DNA from 4 places in the Vibrio sp. D173a genome. Region 1 is predicted to be linked to each of the others. Evidence: predicted binding sites of a transcription regulator. Region 1 holds the regulator's gene; each other region holds the start of a gene.
The links. Region 1 encodes CRP, which controls carbon source genes, mostly activating them, when cyclic AMP is high. Its sites were predicted from a motif close to TGTGANNNNNNTCACA; they were not measured.

Region 1 (5,590 bases):
CTACCAAACCCAATCATGATGATGGATGAAGTCTCAGCAGGCTACGGTGACAACCTGATCCTAGAGAAGATCCGCCTTAACCTAGTGCCGGGTAGCCGTATTGGCCTACTTGGTCGTAACGGCGCAGGTAAATCAACCTTGATCAAATTGCTGTCTGGTGAGCTAAAAGCGCAAGGCGGCGATCTAACTTACTCGCAAGGCGTGAAGATCGGTTACTTCGCTCAGCACCAACTAGAAACACTGCACCCAGAAGAAACACCGCTTCAACACATGATGCAAATCGCGCCGGATCAAACCGAGCAGCAACTACGTGATTACCTAGGTAGCTTTGGTTTCCAAGGTGATAAAGCGCTTGAGAAAGTTGCACCGTTTTCTGGTGGTGAGAAAGCACGTTTGGTATTGGCATTAATTGTGTGGCAGAAACCGAACCTGTTGCTACTCGATGAACCGACCAACCACTTGGATTTGGACATGCGCCAAGCATTGACCATGGCACTGCAAACATTCGAAGGTGCCATGGTGATTGTTTCGCACGACCGCTACCTATTGCGTGCAACCACAGATGATTTGTACCTTGTGCACGATCGCCAAGTCGCACCATTCGACGGCGACTTGAACGATTACTACAAGTGGTTGACCGAGCAACAAAAAGCCGAGCGTAAAGAAGCACAAGCAGCTCAGCCAGTGAAAGATAACGCCAACAGTGCAGCGGCGAAAAAAGAGCAAAAGCGACGCGAAGCAGAATTTCGTAAGCAGACCGCACCAATTCGCAAAACGCTGACACAGTTGGAAAACAAAATGGATAAGTTAGGCGAAGCACTGGCGAAAGCAGAAGAACAGTTATCGGATAACTCTCTGTATGAAGCCGAAAACAAAGCTAAACTTAACGAAGTGTTGGCGCTTCAAGCTTCTAGCAAAGCAGATCTTGAAGAAGTAGAAATGGAATGGATGTCTGCCCAAGAAACACTTGAGCAGATGGAACTAGAGTTTAATCAATGACAAACGAGCACGCAGAATACACTCTCACCCTAGAACACCTTTGGCAGTTCAGTCTGCAATTTTATGGTGTGCGAGAAGTGAAGGAAGCGTGCCTATCATTGCAAAACAACTATCACGGAAACGTGAACCTATTACTGCTGCTCAGATGGCTCGATGAGCAGCAGGTAATTTTCCAAGAACAAGACTGGCACTTGGTGCAAGGCTGTCTTGGTCGAAGTGAAACCCTGCTCCACTCTTACCGTGAACTTCGTCGCCACCTCAAATCACAAGTTAATGATGCGCTTTATCGCGAAGCATTACAGTTCGAATTGCAGCTCGAAAAACAGCAACAGTCCGACCTAGTCGACTGCGTCAACTCACTCAAATTAGTCAAGAATGACGGCGAACCACTGACGCTGAGGTACTGTCGCCAGTTAGGTGGTGAACATTTACAACAGGCATTCTCCATGCCAGTTCCAAACATTCAATATCCATAAATCAGTCATAAACCAGTAAAATATCTATACTAAAGCTATAAAGGATTATATTAATAAGTTCTTCGGCGAACATTGAAGGACCATATAAGAGCAGTTAGGTATGACACAATTTTTCGCAGCCGCCGGGATTAAGAACCCGCATCTCCAGACGCTATTGCCGCGCTTTATCCGCAAGAAAGCGTTATTTACGCCTGTTTGGCAAACACTAGATACACCAGATGGTGACTTCCTTGATTTGGCTTGGTCACAACAGCCAGATTCTAAAGCCGCTCACAATAAACCAATCTTCGTCCTCTTTCATGGCTTGGAAGGCTGCTTCTATAGCCCGTATGCGAATGGTTTGATGAATGCCTTCTCTAAATCGGGTTGGCTGTCAGTGATGATGCACTTTCGTGGGTGCAGCGGTAAGCCAAACAAAAAAGCCCGCGCTTATCACTCCGGCGAAGTAACGGATTCTCGCTTCTTTCTTGAGCAGCTCAATCAGCAATTCCCTAACAACCCTAAAGTTGCGGTCGGCATTTCCCTTGGCGGTAACATGTTGGCGAACTACTTGGCTGAGTACAAAGACGATCCCATCTTAAGTGCCGCGACCATTGTCTCTGCACCACTGGACTTGGCAGCATGTGCAAATCGTATTGAGCAAGGCTTCTCGAAAGTTTACCGACGTTACTTGCTCTCCTCACTCAAGCGCAATGCGTTACAGAAGCACGATTTGATCCACGGAGAGTTAGCCCTGTCGTACAACTCGATCAAACGCGTCACTCGCTTGTATGAGTTTGATGACTTGATCACCGCGCCTCTGCATGGCTTTAAGGACGCGCAAGATTATTACGATCAATGTTCAGGTCTAAGCAAGCTGCAGCAGATCACCTTGCCAACCTTGATCATCCACGCCAAAGACGATCCGTTTATGACCGAAGAAGTGATCCCGAAATTCGTATTGCCAGACAACATCGATTACCGACTTTACGAACATGGTGGTCACGTGGGCTTCCTAACAGGTAGCGCATTAAAGCCGAAGTTCTGGCTAGAAGAAGCCCTTCCGGCTTACTACGAAAGTATCGCTGCTGAGTACCTTTCTGCTGTATCCGTGCCGCGAACACAGTAAACTACTTAGGCGCGCCAAACATCAACAACCTAAGAGGCGCGTTTAAACATCATAAAAGTTTGAGGTATTTATGATCATTCCATGGCAAGACATTGCGCCAGAGACACTAGAAAACCTGATCCGCGAATTCGTTCTTCGTGAAGGCACCGACTACGGCTCAGTTGAAGTTTCACTGCAGAGTAAAATCGATCAGGTCAAATCCCAATTAGAGAAAGGCGAAGCTGTCATCGTATTTTCTGAGCTTCATGAAACGGTTGATATCCAACTAAAAGCAAAGTTTTAGACCCTTCACATTTTACCGTATCCCACTCGATGACAAGGGCTTGTTACGTGCTATAGTGGGTTATCGACCGTGCAGCATACGCGTGCTGCACTTTACAGGTAAGTAATTTTCGACAAGGTTTGTCATGTCAGCGAAACACCCAATCATTGCGGTTACTGGTTCGTCCGGTGCCGGTACTACCACCACTTCTGAAGCCTTCCGCAAGATGTTCAATATGATGAACGTCAAACCAGCGTGGGTTGAAGGTGACAGCTTCCACCGTTTTACACGTCCAGAGATGGATGTCGAAATCCGTAAAGCGCGTGAGCAAGGCAAACACATTAGCTACTTTGGGCCACAAGCCAATGACTTTCCGGGACTAGAAGAGTTCTTTCGTCAGTTTGGTGAAGATGGCACCGGCAGCGTGCGCCGCTATCTGCACACCTTTGATGAAGCCGTTCCATACAACCAAATGCCGGGCACCTTTACACCTTGGCAAGATCTGCCTGAAAACAGCGATGTACTGTTCTACGAAGGTTTACACGGTGGCGTGGTGGATGGCGATGTTAATGTGGCGCGTCACGTTGACTTTCTGATTGGCATGGTGCCAATCGTGAACTTGGAATGGATTCAAAAGTTCGTTCGTGACACGCGCGATCGTGGCCACTCAAGAGAAGCGGTAATGGATTCGATCGTGCGCTCGATGGACGATTATCTGAACTACATTACCCCGCAATTTTCCCGCACACATATCAACTTCCAGCGTGTACCGACCGTTGATACTTCCAACCCACTTAACGCCAAAGGCATCCCTAGTTTGGATGAAAGCTTCGTGGTGATCCGCCTACGCGGTATCAAGAATGTCGACTTCCCGTATTTGCTGGCGATGATTGATGGCTCATTCATGTCTCGCCATAACACCATTGTGGTTCCAGGCGGTAAGATGAGCTTTGCAATGGAGCTCATAGTGAGGCCGATTCTGCAGCAACTCATCGAAACTGGGAAAATTGGCTAAAAACCTCGTAAATTGAGTGTTTACTTTTCATACCGTGATCATGTGCACAGTTTTGCTTACAAAATCTCAATCATGGCACGATTAAAATCAAGAAATCGTTTCCGAAAAAGGATACTATTTCTAACCGAAACACAAGAGAGCTTGCAGCATATAAAAAGTGCTCTTATCCTAGTAAGCCCATTCAGGCTTAGCTAAAATATGGATAGCGCAAGCGTACCCTGCAGAGGAAGTGAGATATTATGGTTCTAGGTAAACCTCAAACCGACCCAACATTAGAGTGGTTTCTTTCACACTGTCATATTCATAAGTACCCATCAAAGAGCACGCTAATTCACGCGGGCGAAAAAGCAGAGACTTTGTACTACATCGTTAAAGGTTCTGTTGCGGTTCTTATCAAAGACGAAGAAGGTAAGGAAATGATCCTTTCTTACCTAAACCAAGGCGACTTCATTGGTGAGCTTGGTCTATTCGAAGAAGACCAAGAGCGTACAGCTTGGGTTCGCGCTAAATCTCCTTGTGAAGTGGCAGAGATTTCTTTCAAGAAATTCCGTCAACTTATCCAAGTTAACCCAGACATCCTAATGCGCCTTTCTGCGCAAATGGCTCGTCGTCTACAAGTTACTAGCCAAAAAGTGGGTGACCTAGCGTTCCTAGACGTAACTGGTCGTATCGCTCAGACTCTTCTGAACCTTGCTAAACAGCCAGATGCGATGACGCACCCAGACGGCATGCAAATCAAGATCACTCGTCAAGAAATCGGTCAAATTGTTGGCTGTTCTCGTGAGACAGTAGGCCGTATCTTGAAGATGCTAGAAGAGCAGAACCTAATTTCTGCGCACGGTAAAACTATCGTTGTTTACGGGACTCGTTAATCTCGATTAACGTTTAAAAAATTTAAAAGCCACCAAATGCAAGTTTGGTGGCTTTTTCTTTTTTGGGAATCGGGAACCTGCATTCCGAGAGCGGACTTCGTCCTTCGGGATTAAGCCCTCTCAGATTCCGAGAGTGAGAACCTCCCGCAGCGAAGCGTTTCCGCATCTAGAGGGCGTAGCCCATTCTCGCCTCTTCTTTACCCGTTGGTGCTTTCGAAGATCTTATCTGCCGATGCAGCCACAAATCCTGGGTACAACTCACCGTTATCCATTGGGTAGCGCTTAGCAAACTCGTAGAAGCCTCCAGGAATCACCTCAACGCCTTCAGTAAAGGTCACTGGCACTTTGTCTGCCATGGTCGACGATTGCTCTAGTAGCACCTCTGGCGTGCCTTTTACTTCACCGCCATTCTCGTTGATGGTAAAGCCTGCTGTGCGCAGGTGGTCGTTCACTTGCTTCACTTCTTCATGCTGATTGAGTTGATTCACACTCACTGTGAAGTGGTTCGCTCCGTAACCATGCGCTGCAAGCCAAGAAGCGTATTCACTCTCTTTCGCCAAGGTTTGAAAGTCAGCATAGCTTAGGTCCCACAAGCGTCCGCCGTACAAGAAGTCACTGCCTGTCAGTTTAGAAGCATCAACCTGCTCCACCAGTTTACGAACGATGGCTTGTAGCTCTGGTGAGCACTCATCCACTTTCAATTCACTGATGAAGACTTTTGGTTGTTTCGGATCTGGGTGCTCAAAATGTTTTGCCACCAGCTTTTTGCTTTCAAATACGTAGTCACCACAGGCTTTGTAACCCACCGCCAAGAATGGCTTCGCTAACGTTTCAATGCCTAGGGGAGCGACATTAAAC
Region 2 (5,590 bases), on a different contig from region 1:
GCTGCAAGATTGCCCACAACGCTTGGTGGTAAACCTGATACTGGCGCGCCAGTTTTTCGGTTTGCTGCATCATTGGCAATGCGCGATCCAGTTTGCCTAATACGTGGTTAACTTCGCCGACGACCGACGTAGCCACAATACGGCTGCGGTATACGGTTGGGTCAAGCTGACTTAAGGCAAGCTCGGCAAGTTCTAATGCGTGCTCTGGTTGGTTGCTATTGATCGCGACTTGAGCGAGTAGGGCATTTGCTTGGCCTTGATAGCCAGAATCGATCTCAATATTACGCTTTTTGTGCTCTTCTTTTGCTTCCGCTAGCAGTTTGCCTACTTGGTTATAGCGGTGTTGGCTCTGCGCTAGCCAAGCTCGCAACATCGATAATTTCGGATGGCTGAACAGCAGATCTTTATCAAGTTGGTTGATGGCAGACTCTAGGGTTGTCAACTCGCCTTGGTTGAACATCTTCCAGCCGAACTCATTCAAAATTTCTACGATCAGGTCGGTGTCGTTGGTCTTTTGGGCGTGATGAATCGCTTGATGAGGGGCTTTTTGCTTAAGCCAAGCAACCGCGGCATTTCGGTGTAGGTCTTTTTCTTGTTGAGGAATGCGAGCAAGGCGCTCATGAGACAAGAACTCACCAAATAGGTTATGGAAGCGGAACCAGTTTTGCTCACCTTCTAATGGATAGATAAACAAGCCGAAGCGGTTGAGTGATTCAATCATGCCTAGCGCGTCTTCACGCTGAGTCAGGGCAAACACGAGCTCGTCGTTAAAGTGGTCAAGCACCGACACTTGCATTAAGAAATGACGGGTTTCTTGGTCGAGAAGGTCAAAGACTTCCTCTACGAGGTAATCCCACAGATGCGCGTGGTTAAACTGAGACACCGATTCTACGGTTTGTGCCAGTGTGCGGTTCTGGTGCTGCGCCTGCAGTGCGATTAGCTGTAGCGCGGATGGCCAGCCCTCTACATAAGTGCGCAGGTTATTGGCCATATCCTCATCGATGCCATCGGCAATGCGTTGGTTAAAGAAACGAGTGGTTTCTTCGGTATCGAACGCCAACATCTCGTTGCCGATTTCAATCATCAGATCACGGACGCGAAGGTTCGCAGTACCCAATGGTGGCGCCGCACGGCTAGTGACCACCACAGTCAGGTTGTCTGGCATGTGCTTTAAGAAGAAGCGCATTGACTCGTGAATTTCGTCGTTAGTGATCAAATGGTAGTCATCTAAAACGACATAGCACTCGTGCTGAAAATCCGCCATCTCAGCGAAAACTTCGCTGAATAAAGAGCGTAAAGAAGAGAACTGACGTTTCTCAGCCAATTTTTGTGCGTTGGAACAGTTGTAGTTGGTCGCTTTGTTTAAAGCTTGCAGCAAATAGTTGACGAATCGAAAACCATCGTTGTCACTGTCATCGATGCTGTACCAACCCACATTCGGTTTATCTGATAGCCACTGTGCTGCCATGGTGGTTTTCCCGTAACCAGCTGGCGAGCGAAACAGTACCAGTTTGTAGTAAGGCGCTTGTTGTAGTAAGTCCAATACTCGCGGGCGGACGATCGCATTATGCAAGCGGCCAGGGCGAGTAAGTTTTGATGGAATCCACATTATTAATTCTGTCCTTAAATTTTTTAAGCTAGCGAAACTAGAAATTGACTCACACCACTAAATTCTAGTTTGTATAAAAAGTGTACAAGCTTGCGAGTCGTTGTGGATGTTACGACATCAGAAATGCCTCTTACTTTGATCCACTTCCTAATTCTCGAGAGTTGATGTAAATGCCATCAAATACGCCCTATATTTGTGATTTTGGTCACTTAAAAGCCGGTGGTATTGATCCCATGTAGAAAGAGTTGCACATCTATTAAGGAGAAATTATCAATGTTAAAAGAAGTAATGTGATCGATAAGACAGTTTTTACAATGGAGTGAGAAGGGTGAATAAAAAACGTCATGAGCAAATTTTAATCTTTCCATTAGGTGGCTGTGATCCGAATCACTAAGAATCGGACGATAGGCTGCTGTGTTGCGATTTAGATCACTAAGTTTGCAAGCTTACGCCCTCTACGCCCTACCCCCTCCTCCTTGTGGGGAGGACAAATGGGAGGATGTTTATTCACAGAGGGAAATGCACGATGTATGGCAGATGAATTACTAAAAGACGTGAGAATTTCTTAATGAAACCTACTCAACAGAAACAATTTGACAAGAAGTCGTTCCAAGAAAGCGTGAAGAAACATCTATCTGTAACTTACGCTCACACGATTGAAAATGCAGATAGCCGCGCATGGTACCTAGCAATGGGTCGCGCACTGGCTGAATTTACGACTTGTGATTTGCTTGCTACTGAAGCGGACGCTCGCATCCAAGAAGCGAAAAGCGTTAACTACCTTTCACTAGAATTCCTTATCGGTCGTTTGACTGGTAACAACCTAATCAGCATGGGTCTTTACGAAGAGATCACGGAAGCAATGGCTGAGCTAGGTCACAACCTAACAGACCTTCTAGAAGAAGAACGCGACCCTTCACTGGGTAACGGTGGTCTAGGTCGTCTAGCAGCATGTTTCATGGATTCATGTGCAGCACAAGAATTCCCAACTGTAGGTTACGGCCTGCATTACGAATACGGTCTATTTAAGCAGTCGTTCAAAGACGGCCGCCAACAAGAAGCACCAGACGCATGGCGTGGTGTAGAAGGTTACCCTTGGGAAGTGGCTCGCCCTGAGCTTGCACAAGAAATCGGCTTCTACGGTCACGTTGAAGTGGTAAATGAGAACGGTAAAGAAGTTCGTAAATGGGTTCCTGGTATGTCTGTAAAAGCAATGCCTTGGGATCTACCTATCGTAGGTTACGAATCAGACACGGTTTACCCTCTACGTCTTTGGGAATGTCAGGCAATTGCACCATTCTCACTAGAAAGCTTTAACAACGGTGATTACTTCGAAGCTCAGCACGCGCTGATCGATGCAGGTAACATCACTAAAGTGCTTTACCCGAACGACAACCACGAAAAAGGTAAAACACTGCGTCTAATGCAACAGTACTTCCACTCAGCAGCGTCTGTACGCGACATCCTACGTCGCCACGAAGCAGCAGGTTACTCGCTAGCGGATCTACCTAAGCAAGAGACAATCCAGCTTAACGATACGCACCCAACAATTGCTATCCCTGAGCTAATGCGCATCCTAGTGGACGAAAAAGGTCTTACTTGGGAAGCGGCTTGGGAAATCAGTTCTCAGACATTCGCGTACACTAACCACACGCTACTTCCAGAAGCACTAGAGACATGGCCAGAGTCGCTAATCCAGCGTCTACTTCCACGCCACATGGAAATCATTTTTGAAATCAACCACCGCTTCCTACAAGAAGTTCGTAAGATGTGGCCTGGTGACGGTGAGAAGCAAGCGAAGCTTTCTATCATCCAAGAAGGTTTCAACCGCATGGTTCGCATGGCTAACCTATGTGTGATTGGTTCTTACGCGGTAAACGGCGTAGCAGCACTTCACTCTGAATTGGTTAAGAAAGACCTATTCCCAGAGTTCCACGAGATGTACCCAACTCGTCTACACAACGTAACGAACGGCATCACGCCACGTCGTTGGTTGAAGTTCTGTAACCCAGGTCTTTCTAAGCTAATCACTGAGAAAATTGGTCGAGAATGGCCAGCGAAACTAGAGCAGCTAGAAGGTATTGCTAAGTACGCAACAGACGCGAAATTCCAAAAAGAATTCATGGCTGTTAAGAAAGAGAACAAAGAGCGCCTAGCTAACTGGGTGAAAGAGAACATGGGTATCGAACTAGATACTAATGCTATCTTCGATGTTCAAATCAAGCGTCTACACGAGTACAAGCGTCAGCACCTAGATCTGCTGCACATTCTGTCTCTATACCACCGCATCCTGAACGAACCTGGTTTCGAGTGTGAGCCACGCGTATGTTTCTTCGCAGCGAAAGCAGCACCGGGTTACCACCTAGCGAAAGAAATTATGTTCGCAGTGAACAAGGTTGCAGACAAGATCAACAACGATCCTCGCATCGGTAACAAACTGAAAGTGGTATTCATCCCTGACTACCGCGTGAGCATGGCTGAGATCATCATCCCTGCGGCAGACGTTTCACAACAAATCTCGCTAGCGGGTAAAGAAGCATCTGGTACAGGTAACATGAAGATGGCTCTTAACGGTGCCCTAACTATCGGTACGATGGATGGTGCTAACGTTGAGATTCGTGAAGAAGTAGGCAAAGAGAACATCTACATCTTCGGTCTTGATGTTGAAGGCGTGAAAGCGGTTAAAGCAGCTGGCTACAACCCTTACGACTACTACAACGCAGATCACCTACTGAAAGCGTCTCTAGACCTACTAACAGGTGACGAGTTTACGCCAGGTCAACCGGGCCTACTACGCGCTACATTCGATAGCCTACTAGATGGCGGTGACCCGTACCTATGTCTTGCTGACTTCGCATCTTATGTGAAAGCGCATGAAGAAATGGGCCAACAATACAAAGACCAAGCAGGCTGGGCTAAGAAAGCGATTCTTAACACTGCCCTAGTTGGTAAGTTCACATCAGACCGCTCTATCCGCGACTACGTGAACAACATCTGGAAACTTGAAGCGGTGAAACGCTAATAGAACCCAGTTAAGACCAAGGTAGCCGAGCGCTACCTTTGGTCATTTTCAAAGATTAGTTATTGATAACAATAAAACCCTACATGGAAGGTGTTGGTATTACCTTCGGAGAAAGCGATGAAAGAACAAACAGCACTAAAGAAAGTCGCAGACATGGCGCGATTAGCTGATAGCTACGTCAGCGCGTGGGGAGACGAGGCAAAAGTTTCTGAAGAAACACTGCGCCGCTTGCTCACTTCACTTGGCTACGATACTAGCAGCGATGAGAAGCTATTGGCTTCTGCTGAGAAAAAACATAAGAAAGACGTACTAGCCCCTGTTCTTGTTTTACGCGACGGCGAACCAGTCGAAGTGGAACTAAACCTAGGTACGAGTGCTCGCGAGAGCGAATTTAGCTGGCGTTTAGAAACAGAACAAGGAGAGGTACTTGAAGGCTATCTTCAGTCGCAAATTGTTCGTGATGAACGAGCTGAGGGTGGCCCTCTAGTGTTTGCATTGCCAAAGAACTTGGCATGGGGTTACCACAAACTGATCATCAGTCGTAAACGTCGTAAGACTCCTTACGAAATGTCGCTGATCATCACACCGAAAGCGTGTTTCAAACAAGAAGATTTAAACCAACACAAAAAGCTATGGGGTCCAAGCATTCAGCTTTACACACTGCGTACTCAGCACAACTGGGGTATCGGTGACTTCGGTGACCTGAAGCAGTTGGTGAGTGACATCGCATCTCGTGGCGGTGACTTCCTTGGTTTGAACCCAATCCATTCATTGTTCCCGGCGAACCCAGAAGGTGCGAGCCCATACAGCCCGTCTTCTCGTCGTTGGTTGAACATCATGTACATCGACGTAAGCTCTGTGCCTGAATTCGCGCTAAGTGCAGAAGCACAACAACGCGTTGGCAGCGCTGAATTCCAACAACGTCTACAAAAAGCACGTGAATCACATTGGGTGAACTA
Region 3 (5,590 bases), on a different contig from region 1:
ATCTTCAGCTTCTGGCCTTGACCGACCATCTCATCGATAGTGCGGAAGCCAAGTTCAGCCATGATTTCACGCAGACCTTGTGCCATGTATTGGAAGAAGGTGACGACGTCTTCTACGCGACCATCAAAGCGCTCACGAAGCGTCTTGTTTTGAGTCGCGATACCAACAGGACAGGTGTTCTTATGACACTTACGCATCATGATACAACCTTCAACCACCAAGGCTGCGGTTGCCACGCCCCATTCTTCTGCACCAAGTAGTGTTGCCACTGCTAGGTCGCGAGGTGTCTTCATCTGACCATCCGCTTGAACCACGATACGATTACGTAGACCGTTCTTCAGTAGCGTTTGGTGCGTTTCTGCCAAACCAAGTTCCCAAGGAAGACCTGTATGACGGATTGAAGACATTGGGGATGCACCTGTACCGCCGTCGAAACCTGCGATAAGTACAACGTCCGCTTTCGCTTTCGCTACACCAGAAGCGATCGTACCTACGCCAGCTTCCGATACCAGCTTCACGTTTACACGACCCGCGCGGTTCGCGTTCTTCAAGTCGTAGATAAGCTGAGCCAAATCCTCGATTGAGTAGATATCGTGGTGTGGCGGTGGCGAGATAAGACCAACGCCCGGAGTCGAGTGACGTGTTGCACCGATCCAGTCATCTACTTTATCGCCTGGTAGCTGACCACCTTCACCTGGCTTCGCACCCTGAGCCATTTTGATTTGTAGCTCTTCAGCGTTAGTTAGGTAGTAAGAGGTTACGCCGAAACGACCTGAAGCCACCTGCTTGATTGCAGAGCGTTCCCAATCGCCGTTCTCTTTGCGTTCGAAACGCATTGGGTCTTCACCACCTTCACCAGAGTTCGATTTCGCGCCAAGGCGGTTCATCGCAACAGCCAGTGTGGAGTGTGCTTCGTAAGAAATAGAACCGAATGACATTGCACCAGTCGCGAAGCGTTTCACGATGCTTTCAATTGGCTCGACTTCGTCGATAGAGATAGAACCGGCAGGGTTCTTAATGAACTCAAGTTGACTACGCAGAGTTACCGCGTTGTCGCCTTGCTTATCTACAGCAGTCGCGTATTGCTTGAACTGTTCGTAGTTCTTGTTGCGCGTAGACTCTTGCAGTAGAGAAATAGTCTCTGGATTGAATAGGTGCTTCTCACCACGCTGTTTCCATTGGTAAACACCACCAACATCCAGCATTTGAATTGGGATTTCGCGTTGTGGGTAACCGATGCGGTGACGGATCAGCACTTCTTTGGCGATATCATCAAGGGTTAGACCTTGGATACGAGAAACCGTACCAGTGAAGTATTTGTCGACCACTGACTTGTGGATACCCAAGGCTTCGAAGATTTGCGCACCGTGGTACGATTGTAGCGTTGAAATACCCATCTTCGAGAAGATCTTCAGAAGACCGCCATTGATCGCTTTACGGTAGTTGTTGAACAGGTCGCGAGGGTTCGCTTCTGGAGCCAACTTCTTCGTACGTTGAAGTTCAATGATGGTTTCAATTACTAGGTATGGGTTAACTGCGTTTGCACCGTAACCAAGTAGCGTTGCAAAGTGGTGCGTTTCACGCGCATCACCGGTTTCAACCACGATGTCACACTTCGCACGTAGACCTTTACGGATCAAGTGGTGGTGCACTGCACCAACTGCCAGCATTGCTGGGATCGCCGCGTGGTTTGAGTTCACTGCACGGTCAGTTAGTAGGATGATTGAGTAACCATCGATAACTGCGTCTTCTGCGTATTGGCAGATACGTTTTAGTGCACGTTCGAGCTTGCCTTGATCTTCATTGGCTTGGAATACGATATCCAGCGTCTTCGCTTGTAGGTGCTCGTTATCGATCGCACGCAGTTTTTCAAGCTCAGAGTTCGCTAGAACAGGCGATTCCAATTCGACTTTCTGACAGTGAAGTGGTGTTTCATTCAGAAGGTTTTGGTCTTTACCCAAGTAAGTGTTCAGCGACATAACCATGCGCTCACGGATCGGGTCGATCGGTGGGTTAGTTACCTGTGCAAACAGCTGCTTGAAGTAGTTTGAAAGGTGCTGAGATTGATGAGATAGAACCGCAAGAGGCCAGTCGGCACCCATTGCTGATAATGGCTCTTTCGCATCATTCGCCATTGGAACGATGATTTCGTTCACTTCTTCAGTGCTCACACCGAAAGCTTGCTGACGATGTAGCAAACGCTCTGGAGAAGGTTGGCTGAACTGGTTGCTCGCATCTGGCAACTTCTTCAAGCTCAGTAGGTTTTCTTCTACCCACTTCTCGTAAGGCTGCGCCGTTGCAATGGTGTCTTTCACTTCTTCATCAGAGATGATGCGACCTTGCTCTAGGTCTGCAACGAAGATACGACCTGGTTGTAGACGACCACGGAACTCAACGTTCTCTGGCTCAATATCCACAACACCAGATTCAGATGCCATTACTAGGAAGTTGTCTTTGGTCACTGTGTATCGAGAAGGGCGCAAACCGTTACGGTCTAGTGTCGCACCAACTTGAACACCATCAGTAAAACATACTGAAGCAGGACCATCCCATGGTTCCATGATGTTCGCGTGGTACTGATAGAACGCGCGACGTTTAGGATCCATGTTTTTGTTTTCTTGCCATGCTTCCGGGATCATCATCATCAATGCGTGTGGCAGGCTGCGACCAGAAAGAACTAGGAGCTCAAGTGCCATGTCAAAGTTAGATGAATCCGAGCTGCCTTCCTGACAGATTGGAAGAAGCATGTCGATTTCAGCCTGAGTAAACAGGTCTGATTCTAGGATTGCTTCACGGGCTTTCATCCAGTTCAAGTTACCGCGAACTGTATTGATTTCACCGTTGTGGGCAATGTAACGGAAAGGCTGTGCAAGACGCCATTTCGGGAAGGTATTAGTAGAGAAACGAGAGTGTACCAGTGCCAGTGCAGTCACCATGGTCGGGTTTTGCAGATCAAGGAAGTACTGAGGTACTTGCTCGGTCGTTAACTGACCTTTGTACACCAATGTCTTGTAAGACATGGAGTTAATGTAGAAGTCGTCACCAATGTTCGAAACGCTTTCTAGGCAAACTCGCACTGTGTAGTTACGAAGTACGTACAGTTTACGTTCTAGCTCTTCAGGTGTGATGCCAGGGCCACCAGAGATAAACACATGCTCAAACTGAGGCTCTGTGCTTAGTGGGTCTGCACCGATCATGGAGTTATCGGTCGGCAATACACGGTAGCCGATAACTTCAAGGTCTAGACGTTGTGCGTTACGTTCTAGAATGTCACGGCATTGTTCGCGTTTGTATTCGTCTTTCGGGAAAAGAACGACACCAACACCATACTTTTCAAACGAAGGCAATTTAATGCCTAACTTAACGGCCTCTTCTAATAGGAATTCATGAGGTTTTTGTAGCAAGATACCCGCACCGTCACCGCTGCATGGGTCACAACCTTGACCACCACGGTGTTCCATGCGAGCCAGCATATCCAATGCTTGAGTCACTACTTCATGAGATTTACGGTTTTTAAGGTGAGCAACAAAACCGATACCACAAGCGTCATGCTCCAGCTCCGGAGTGTACAGACCCTGTGAATTTTGCTCTCTATCTACCATAGATACATCCTTCCAGTTCAATGTCGACGCAAGAATCCCGGACAGATCTCGACTGCCTTAGGTGCGCTCTTTGCGTCTTGTCCTTTATATTTATGATTCGCCACTGGCCGAGGTTGACCAGTCTTGATTCCTTTCCGTATCTCGCAGGAAAAATTTTGCGAGAAAAACAATCCTTGGTGATATCCCTTTATTTATTGCCACAATTTAGTGACTTATATAGGTGGGAGCGGGGTATCGCCGACAATTCCCGCAGTTATTGTTGTAATAAAAGTCACAAAAATAGCGGGGTTGTGTAAGTATCCTACAATTTTGTGACTTGAGAATGCAACGAAAAGTCGCTTTTGTGACCCAATTTTTTCGTTTAAATATTCACTTTTTGTTTAACATTTGCGCAACATTGCGGTTTTTGAGTTGATTTTATGCAGTTTTATTGATTTCACACCGATACCTGTTTGTTTGAATTGACTAGAATTATTTGTTTTTTCTTGCAGGGATGTAATTTATTTACATGAATCGTAGTGAGATTTATTACGGTTTACTATTGGTGAGAATCTATGCAGTTACATGAGTTGGTCAACACATTAGGCCAAGACCTTCAGCGTCGTTACGGCGAAAAAGTCCATAAGCTGACTTTACATGGTGGCTTTAGTTGCCCAAACCGCGACGGCACGATTGGCCGAGGTGGTTGTACATTCTGTAATGTGGCTTCGTTTGCTGACGAAGAAGTGCAGATCAAAAGCATCCACGATCAATTGAAAGATCGCGCTGGAGAGATCCATCGAGCGAAGAAGTATCTGGCTTATTTTCAGGCGTACACCAGTACCTATGCAGAAGTACAAGTTCTTAAAAACATGTACGAAGAAGCTCTCAAAGCGGCTGATATCGTCGGCCTTTGTGTGGGTACTCGTCCTGATTGCGTTCCTGATGCGGTATTAGATCTGCTGTCGGATTACGTGAATCAAGGCTATGAGATTTGGCTAGAGCTCGGTCTTCAAACTGCCAACAATGATACCCTCAAGCGTATCAACCGTGGTCATGATTTTGAGTGCTATGCAGAAATCACTAAACGCGCTCGTGCTTTGGGTATTAACGTTTGTACCCATCTGATCGTTGGTTTGCCGAAAGAGACACGCGACGACAATGTTGAAACACTGCGTAAAGTGCTCGAAGTCGGTACTGACGGCATCAAGCTTCACGGTCTACATATTGTCGAAGGCAGTACTATGGCAAAAGCGTGGCGTGCTGGAAAGCTAGAAGCGCCTGAGCTTGAAGAGTATGTGGCTATCGCCAGTGAAGTGATCCGCATGACGCCAAAAGAGGTGATTTATCATCGTGTTTCTTCTGCGGCGCGTCGTCCAACCTTATTATCGCCATTATGGTGTGAGAACCGCTGGTTGGCGATGACTGAAATTGGTCGTGCATTAGATAAAGATGGCGCACAAGGTAGCTTAACCGGCGATGCTTTCATCTATAGCAAACCAGAATTAAAGGCAGAATGATCGATTAAGAACTGTTATATTTCTCCCGATTTGCTTTAAAGGTCGGAAAAATGGATCAGTTACTCAATTGGCTCTGGGATGGGCAGGGCGACTACGGATTTGTGGTCCTGCTCTCTGTGGTATGTGTAATCACTGTTACGCTGATCTATCTGCGATTCCAATCCGCTTTAAAACACCTCGTTACTGACTCTCCTTACCCAGTACTTGTACTCGACGCAAGTCATGGTCAATTACTGCTTTCTAACGATCCTGCGATGCAATTACTTGGTATCCGCGCATTAGGTTCTGGCTTTCTCTATCCTGCCTCTTTTCACACTGAAGAGCTGGTGGCGTTACTCGATAGCTTTTCCAGCCGCCATTTCCGCCATCAATTATTTGATTGGCGATTATCCGAAACAGAAAACGTCAAAGTTGAACTGTCTGGTAAAAAGAGTGTGCTGCGTGGTCATCGTGTCTGGATTATCTACGCTCAACCTTATCAAGCGACAC
Region 4 (5,590 bases), on a different contig from region 1:
AAGACCTTTTAGACAAACTCGTTAAAGCCAGTTATCACTGTCAGGATACACACACGGTCGAAGAGTGTATGCATGACGATGTTCTGTCTGTGTCGCCAGAAATGTCTATTATCGAACTGGCTGACATGATGCAGATAGGTAAACCTAAAATGTATCCTGTGGTCGATGATAAAGAGAAGCTCGTCGGTGTGATTACAAGACGCGATGTATTAAGAGCCATCGGCAAAACGCTAAACGAATGTTTTCAACATCCCGTTTAATATCAAAATAATAAGTATTAAGACGAAAGACGCCTCGGCGTCTTTTTGTCGTTGAGGAAGAGTATGTCTACGCAAGACGCGAAGTTTGTCCAAGGTTCTACGATGCGCCACATTCTGGTGATGTCTGGAGCCGGTTCCGTTGGTTTGATGGCTCTGTTTGTCGTCGATTTACTCGATATGCTCTTCATCAGTATGCTGGGGCAGGTGGAGCTCGCGGCTGCCGTCGGCTTTGCAGGAACGTTGATCTTCTTTTCCACTTCAGCCTCTATCGGCACGTCGATTGCCATGGGCGCCCTGGTATCTAAAGCGATTGGCGCGAAGGACTTTGAACGCGCTAGTCTGACCAGTGGCAGTATCATGTTGGTTGCTTTTATGATCAGCTTGGTCATCACCATTGGTATGTACATTCATATCCCAGAGCTATTAGCCGCCATCGGTGCTGAGGGTGTTGCTGCTGAGCGTGCTGAAGCGTATCTCAACATTCTATTGCCAAGTGCGCCGATTCTGGCATTGGGTATGTCGGCAGGTGCCGGTTTGCGAGCCGCGGGTGATGCAAAGCGCTCTATGTGGGCAACTTTAGCTGGTGGTATTGTTAACGCGATTCTCGATCCACTGTTTATATTTGTCTTTAAATGGAACGTAGAGGGGGCTGCAGCGGCTTCGGTGATCGCTCGTTTCACAGTATTGGCTTTCTCCCTTTATCCGCTGATTAACGTGCACAAATTGATGTCTCTTCCAGACTTCGATATCTTCAGAAATAATCTCAAACCTATCTTGGCGATCGCGATACCGGCCATTATCACTAACACTGCCACACCAATTGGTAATGCGATTGTGACTACTCACATTGCACAATTTGGTGAAGATTTTGTGGCAGGGGTTGCTGTGATTGGACGTTTAACGCCAGTGTGCTTTGCTGTTATTTTTGCGCTTTCTGGCGCGGTTGGCCCGATCATTGGGCAGAACTTTGGTGCGGAGCGTATGGATCGTGTGAAGCGCACTCTGACCGATTCTTTATTGGTGACTACGATTTACACCCTAGGCGTTTGTGCTCTGCTTTATGTGCTGCAAGATTACATCGTAGCGATGTTTAGCCTAACGGGAGACGCCGCGATTATTGTTATCGCATTTTGCACCTATGTTGCCATTACGTTTGTCTTCAATGGGACTTTATTTGTCGCTAACACTTCTTTTAATAATCTCGGTAAACCACTTTATTCCACGGCGTTGAACTTGGGTAAAGCAACAATTGGTACTCTGCCTTTTGTTTCCTTTGGATCGCAATGGTATGGCGCGCTTGGTGTATTATATGGGCAAGCAGTGGGTACGATAGTGTTTGGGTTGCTGGCGTTAGTCGTGCTGAACAAACACATTAAAGATCTGATGCAAAACTTCGGAGAAGAAGACATTGAAGACGATCCTGCGATCACTTGCGTCAATACTCAGCCTTTCTGTTCCCATGATGCGGTGTTGATAGATGAAGTAGCGACCGCTATGGAAGATGAAAAAGCAGAAATTTCGTGAAATGCACATAAATACACTTGACCTTGGAGTTAGCTCTAAGGTTTATTCTTAGTGATAAATAGAGACTTATCACCAATAAGGAAAGTGAATTATGTGTACAAAACATCAAGATTGCCAAACAGGCAAAGTCAAATCTGCGGTGGCGCTAGGAGCAAACGATTCTTGCTGCACGCCAGCAAAACCAACGCTTAATATTACGCAAGCAAGCGTGATCACTTCGGAAGATTCTTGCTGCAGTGGCGGAAGCTGTAGCTCGGATTCTGTTGAAGACGAAGGCCCTGCCGAACCCCTCGAATCCTCCATTCGTCATAGTTGGCTAGTATCGGGCATGGATTGTCCTGCCTGTGCTCAAAAGCTAGAAAAGGCCATTTCTTCTGTTGAGGGTGTCACAAATGCCAAGGTCTTGTTCGCTACAGAAAAGTTAGTGGTCGATTTTGATAATCGTGCGTTGGCTTCTGTCATCGAGCAGGTTTCTCATCAAACTGGTTTCCCACTGACATCGACAGATGCACCCAAACCAAAAGCAGAGAAAAAGGGTTGGTTGGGCGTTATCAAAGACAATGTTCAAATCCTATCCATTGCAGGTGCGATGGCGTTTGCTGGCATCATTTCTGACTTCAATCCAACGCTGAGTACTTGGCTATTTACTTTAACCTGCTTGCTCGGCTTATATCCGGTTGCGATGAAAGCGGTCAAGTTGGCTCGCAGTGGTACGCCATTTGCGATTGAAACATTAATGAGTGTGGCGGCTTTAGGTGCGCTTTACCTCGGTGAAACCGCTGAAGCGGCGATGGTGCTATTGCTTTTCCTTATTGGTGAAAAGTTAGAAGCATATGCATCATCTCGTGCTCGTAGCGGTGTTCAAGCTTTGATGGATCTTGTTCCAGAGAACACAACGCTGATTGTGGACGGCGAACGTCAAGACGTGCCTGCGTCACAGCTACAGCCGGGTGATGTGATTGAAGTAGCGCCGGGTGGTCGTATGCCAGCTGATGGCGTACTGATGACTCAAGCGGCAAGCTTTGATGAAAGTGCATTAACGGGCGAGTCTGTTCCCGTAGAGAACAACGAAGGCGGCAAAATCATGGCGGGTGCTGTGGTTGTCGATAAAGTCGTTCAAGTCAAAGTGACGTCTCGCCAAGGTGAGAACGCGATTGACCGTATCCTACATTTGATTGAAGAAGCGGAATCACGTAAAGCGCCACTTGAACGTTTCCTCGATAAGTTCAGCCGTTGGTACACACCGTTGATGATGCTTGTTTCTCTATTAGTCATCATTACACCACCATTGTTGTTTGCTCAACCTTGGGAAACGTGGGTATACCGTGGTTTAGCGTTATTGTTGATCGCATGTCCTTGTGCTTTGGTTATCTCTACGCCGGCGGCGATCACTTCTGGCTTAGCGGCGGCGGCAAAACGAGGCGCACTGATCAAAGGTGGTGCAGCGCTTGAGCTATTGGGTCGTGTTGAATCAGTCGCTTTCGATAAAACGGGCACTCTGACACAGGGCAAACCGCAAGTAACTGATGTGGTGCCGTTTGATGTGACGGAAGAACAACTGCTGAGCTTGACCGCTTCGATTGAGATTGGCTCAAGTCACCCGCTAGCAATTTCTTTGGTGAACAAAGCGCAAGAGCAAGGCATCAACATTCCTGAAGCTGCAGACAAAACCGCGCAGGTTGGTTCTGGTGTGACAGGGCTTGTTGAAGGCAAACTGGTTCAGGTGATTGCACCATCGAAAGCTGACTTCCCAATCTCACAACAGGTAGAGCAGCAAGTCTTAGCGTTGGAAGGGCAGGGTAAAACTGTGGTTATCGCACGCCACGATAACGAAGTGATAGGTTTGATTGCTTGGCAAGACACGCTTCGTCAAGATGCTCAACAAGCCGTTGCTGCATTGAAGAAACTGGGTATTTCATCTGTGATGCTAACAGGTGACAACCCTCGCAGTGCCGAAGCAATTGCGAACCAAATTGGCCTTGATTACAAAGCAAGTTTGCTACCAGCAGACAAAGTGCACTACGTAGAAGAGATTTCAGCGCAGCACACGGTTGCGATGGTAGGCGATGGTATTAACGACGCACCAGCGATGAAAGCTTCAAGCATTGGCATTGCGATGGGAGGTGGTACTGACGTTGCACTCGAAACGGCTGATGCCGCGCTGACTCACAACCGTTTGATCGAACTCGCTGGTATGATCGAACTATCACGTGCGACGCTGAACAACATTCGTCAGAACGTGGCGTTAGCATTAGGCCTAAAAGGTGTGTTCTTAGTAACAAGTTTACTGGGTATTACCGGTTTATGGGTTGCAGTTCTTGCCGACAGTGGTGCTACCGCACTGGTCACACTGAATGCACTGCGTCTGCTTCGCTTTGAATCAAAACAACTGAAGTAGTATCAACCTTTAATACATCTTTGAATGTTGAATAAATAGCCCGAGGTCATCATACCTTGGGCTTTTTTCTGTCCTGAAAGTGTAGATTTATTACATTGTTTTATTGTGACTGTGATCACTCAATGTTGGTAAAAGGTTCGCTACAGTGCATCTGTACCCAACAACTTATTAATGAGCTTATTGTTTACAAAATAAGCCACAACAAGGAGCGACTTATGTCTCAAGCTGTATTCCATTTAGGTGTTACTGAAGCGGATCTTAATGGTGCTACTCTAGCAATCATTCCAGGCGATCCAGCACGCGTACAAAAAATCGCTGAAGAAATGGAAAACCCAGTATTTCTAGCAAGTCACCGTGAATACACGCTATACCGTGCAGAGCTAGACGGTAAACCTGTTGTGGTTTGTTCTACTGGTATCGGTGGCCCATCTACTTCTATCGCAGTAGAAGAGTTGGCTCAGCTTGGCGTTCGCACTTTCCTACGTGTAGGTACTACTGGTGCAATCCAACCACACGTAAACGTGGGTGACATGATCGTTACTACAGGTTCTGTTCGTCTAGACGGCGCGAGCCTACACTTTGCTCCAATGGAGTTCCCAGCAGTAGCAGATTTTGAAATCGCAACAGCTATGAAAGCAGCGGTTGAAGAGTCTGGTGCAACAGTTCATATGGGTGTGACTGCTTCAAGTGACACTTTCTATCCAGGTCAAGAGCGTTACGACACTTTCTCTGGCCGTGTTGTTAAGCGTTTCCAAGGTTCTATGCAAGAGTGGCAAGACATGGGCGTTCTGAACTTCGAAATGGAGTCAGCAACACTGCTAACTATGTGCGCAAGCTCAGGTCTAAAAGCAGGTTGTGTGGCGGGTGTAATCATCAACCGCACACAAAAAGAGATTCCAGATCATTCAACGCTGAAAGAAACGGAAGCTCGCTCAATTAAAGTTGTAGTAGAAGCAGCGCGTAAGATGCTTTAAGCACAACATTTAGTTGGCATTTAAACAAACGGAAAAAGCCAGAGGTTCGCCTCTGGCTTTTTCTATCTGGCAGTGTTGTCGGAGTATTCAAACAACAAATCTGCAGCAATAAAAAAGCAGCTCGAGGCTGCTTTTTTTGATCGGATATTAACGATTAAATTTCGTCAGAACCGCCAGCGGCTTTAAACCATGCGGTTAGGTGCGTTTTGAGATCTTTCAGCTCATCAGGGCCGATCAACGCTAAACCTAAGTCCTCTGCACGAGTGATGTCGTTGTGACGCAGTGGGCGGAAGCTGACTAGCATCGCTCGCGCTTGCAGGCCGCCTAATAAGTCACGTAACGATTCCAGCTTGTATAGGGTATCATCGCCATCATCACGCATCCCTTTCGTCTTACATTCAATGATGTGAAGCTTGTTGTTTACCACCGTTGCT

Region 2: malT (HTH-type transcriptional regulator MalT) is a predicted target of CRP. The motif match lies at 1,804-1,819, and genes of this name have one in related genera.
Region 3: gltB (glutamate synthase large subunit) is a predicted target of CRP. The motif match lies at 3,863-3,878, and genes of this name have one in related genera.
Region 4: udp (uridine phosphorylase) is a predicted target of CRP. The motif match lies at 4,287-4,302, and genes of this name have one in related genera.

The regions. Positions count from the first base shown of each region.
Region 1 covers NZ_JAHGAH010000070.1:13,330-18,919, forward strand. The annotation lists gene KIV40_RS08090 (ABC transporter ATP-binding protein) at 1-999, shown strand, start outside; gene KIV40_RS08095 (TIGR02444 family protein) at 996-1,475, shown strand; gene KIV40_RS08100 (hydrolase) at 1,576-2,583, shown strand; gene KIV40_RS08105 (YheU family protein) at 2,654-2,866, shown strand; gene KIV40_RS08110 (phosphoribulokinase) at 2,991-3,860, shown strand; gene crp (cAMP-activated global transcriptional regulator CRP) at 4,100-4,732, shown strand; gene KIV40_RS08120 (DUF1338 domain-containing protein) at 4,930-5,590, opposite strand, start outside.
Region 2 covers NZ_JAHGAH010000030.1:12,644-18,233, reverse strand. The annotation lists gene malT (HTH-type transcriptional regulator MalT) at 1-1,609, opposite strand, end outside; gene KIV40_RS04495 (glycogen/starch/alpha-glucan phosphorylase) at 2,178-4,631, shown strand; gene malQ (4-alpha-glucanotransferase) at 4,749-5,590, shown strand, end outside.
Region 3 covers NZ_JAHGAH010000032.1:15,770-21,359, forward strand. The annotation lists gene gltB (glutamate synthase large subunit) at 1-3,602, opposite strand, end outside; gene KIV40_RS04685 (TIGR01212 family radical SAM protein) at 4,157-5,101, shown strand; gene KIV40_RS04690 (diguanylate cyclase domain-containing protein) at 5,152-5,590, shown strand, end outside.
Region 4 covers NZ_JAHGAH010000091.1:8,852-14,441, forward strand. The annotation lists gene KIV40_RS10460 (CBS domain-containing protein) at 1-260, shown strand, start outside; gene KIV40_RS10465 (MATE family efflux transporter) at 324-1,784, shown strand; gene KIV40_RS10470 (zinc/cadmium/mercury/lead-transporting ATPase) at 1,876-4,182, shown strand; gene udp (uridine phosphorylase) at 4,398-5,156, shown strand; gene KIV40_RS10480 (DUF1887 family protein) at 5,311-5,590, opposite strand, start outside.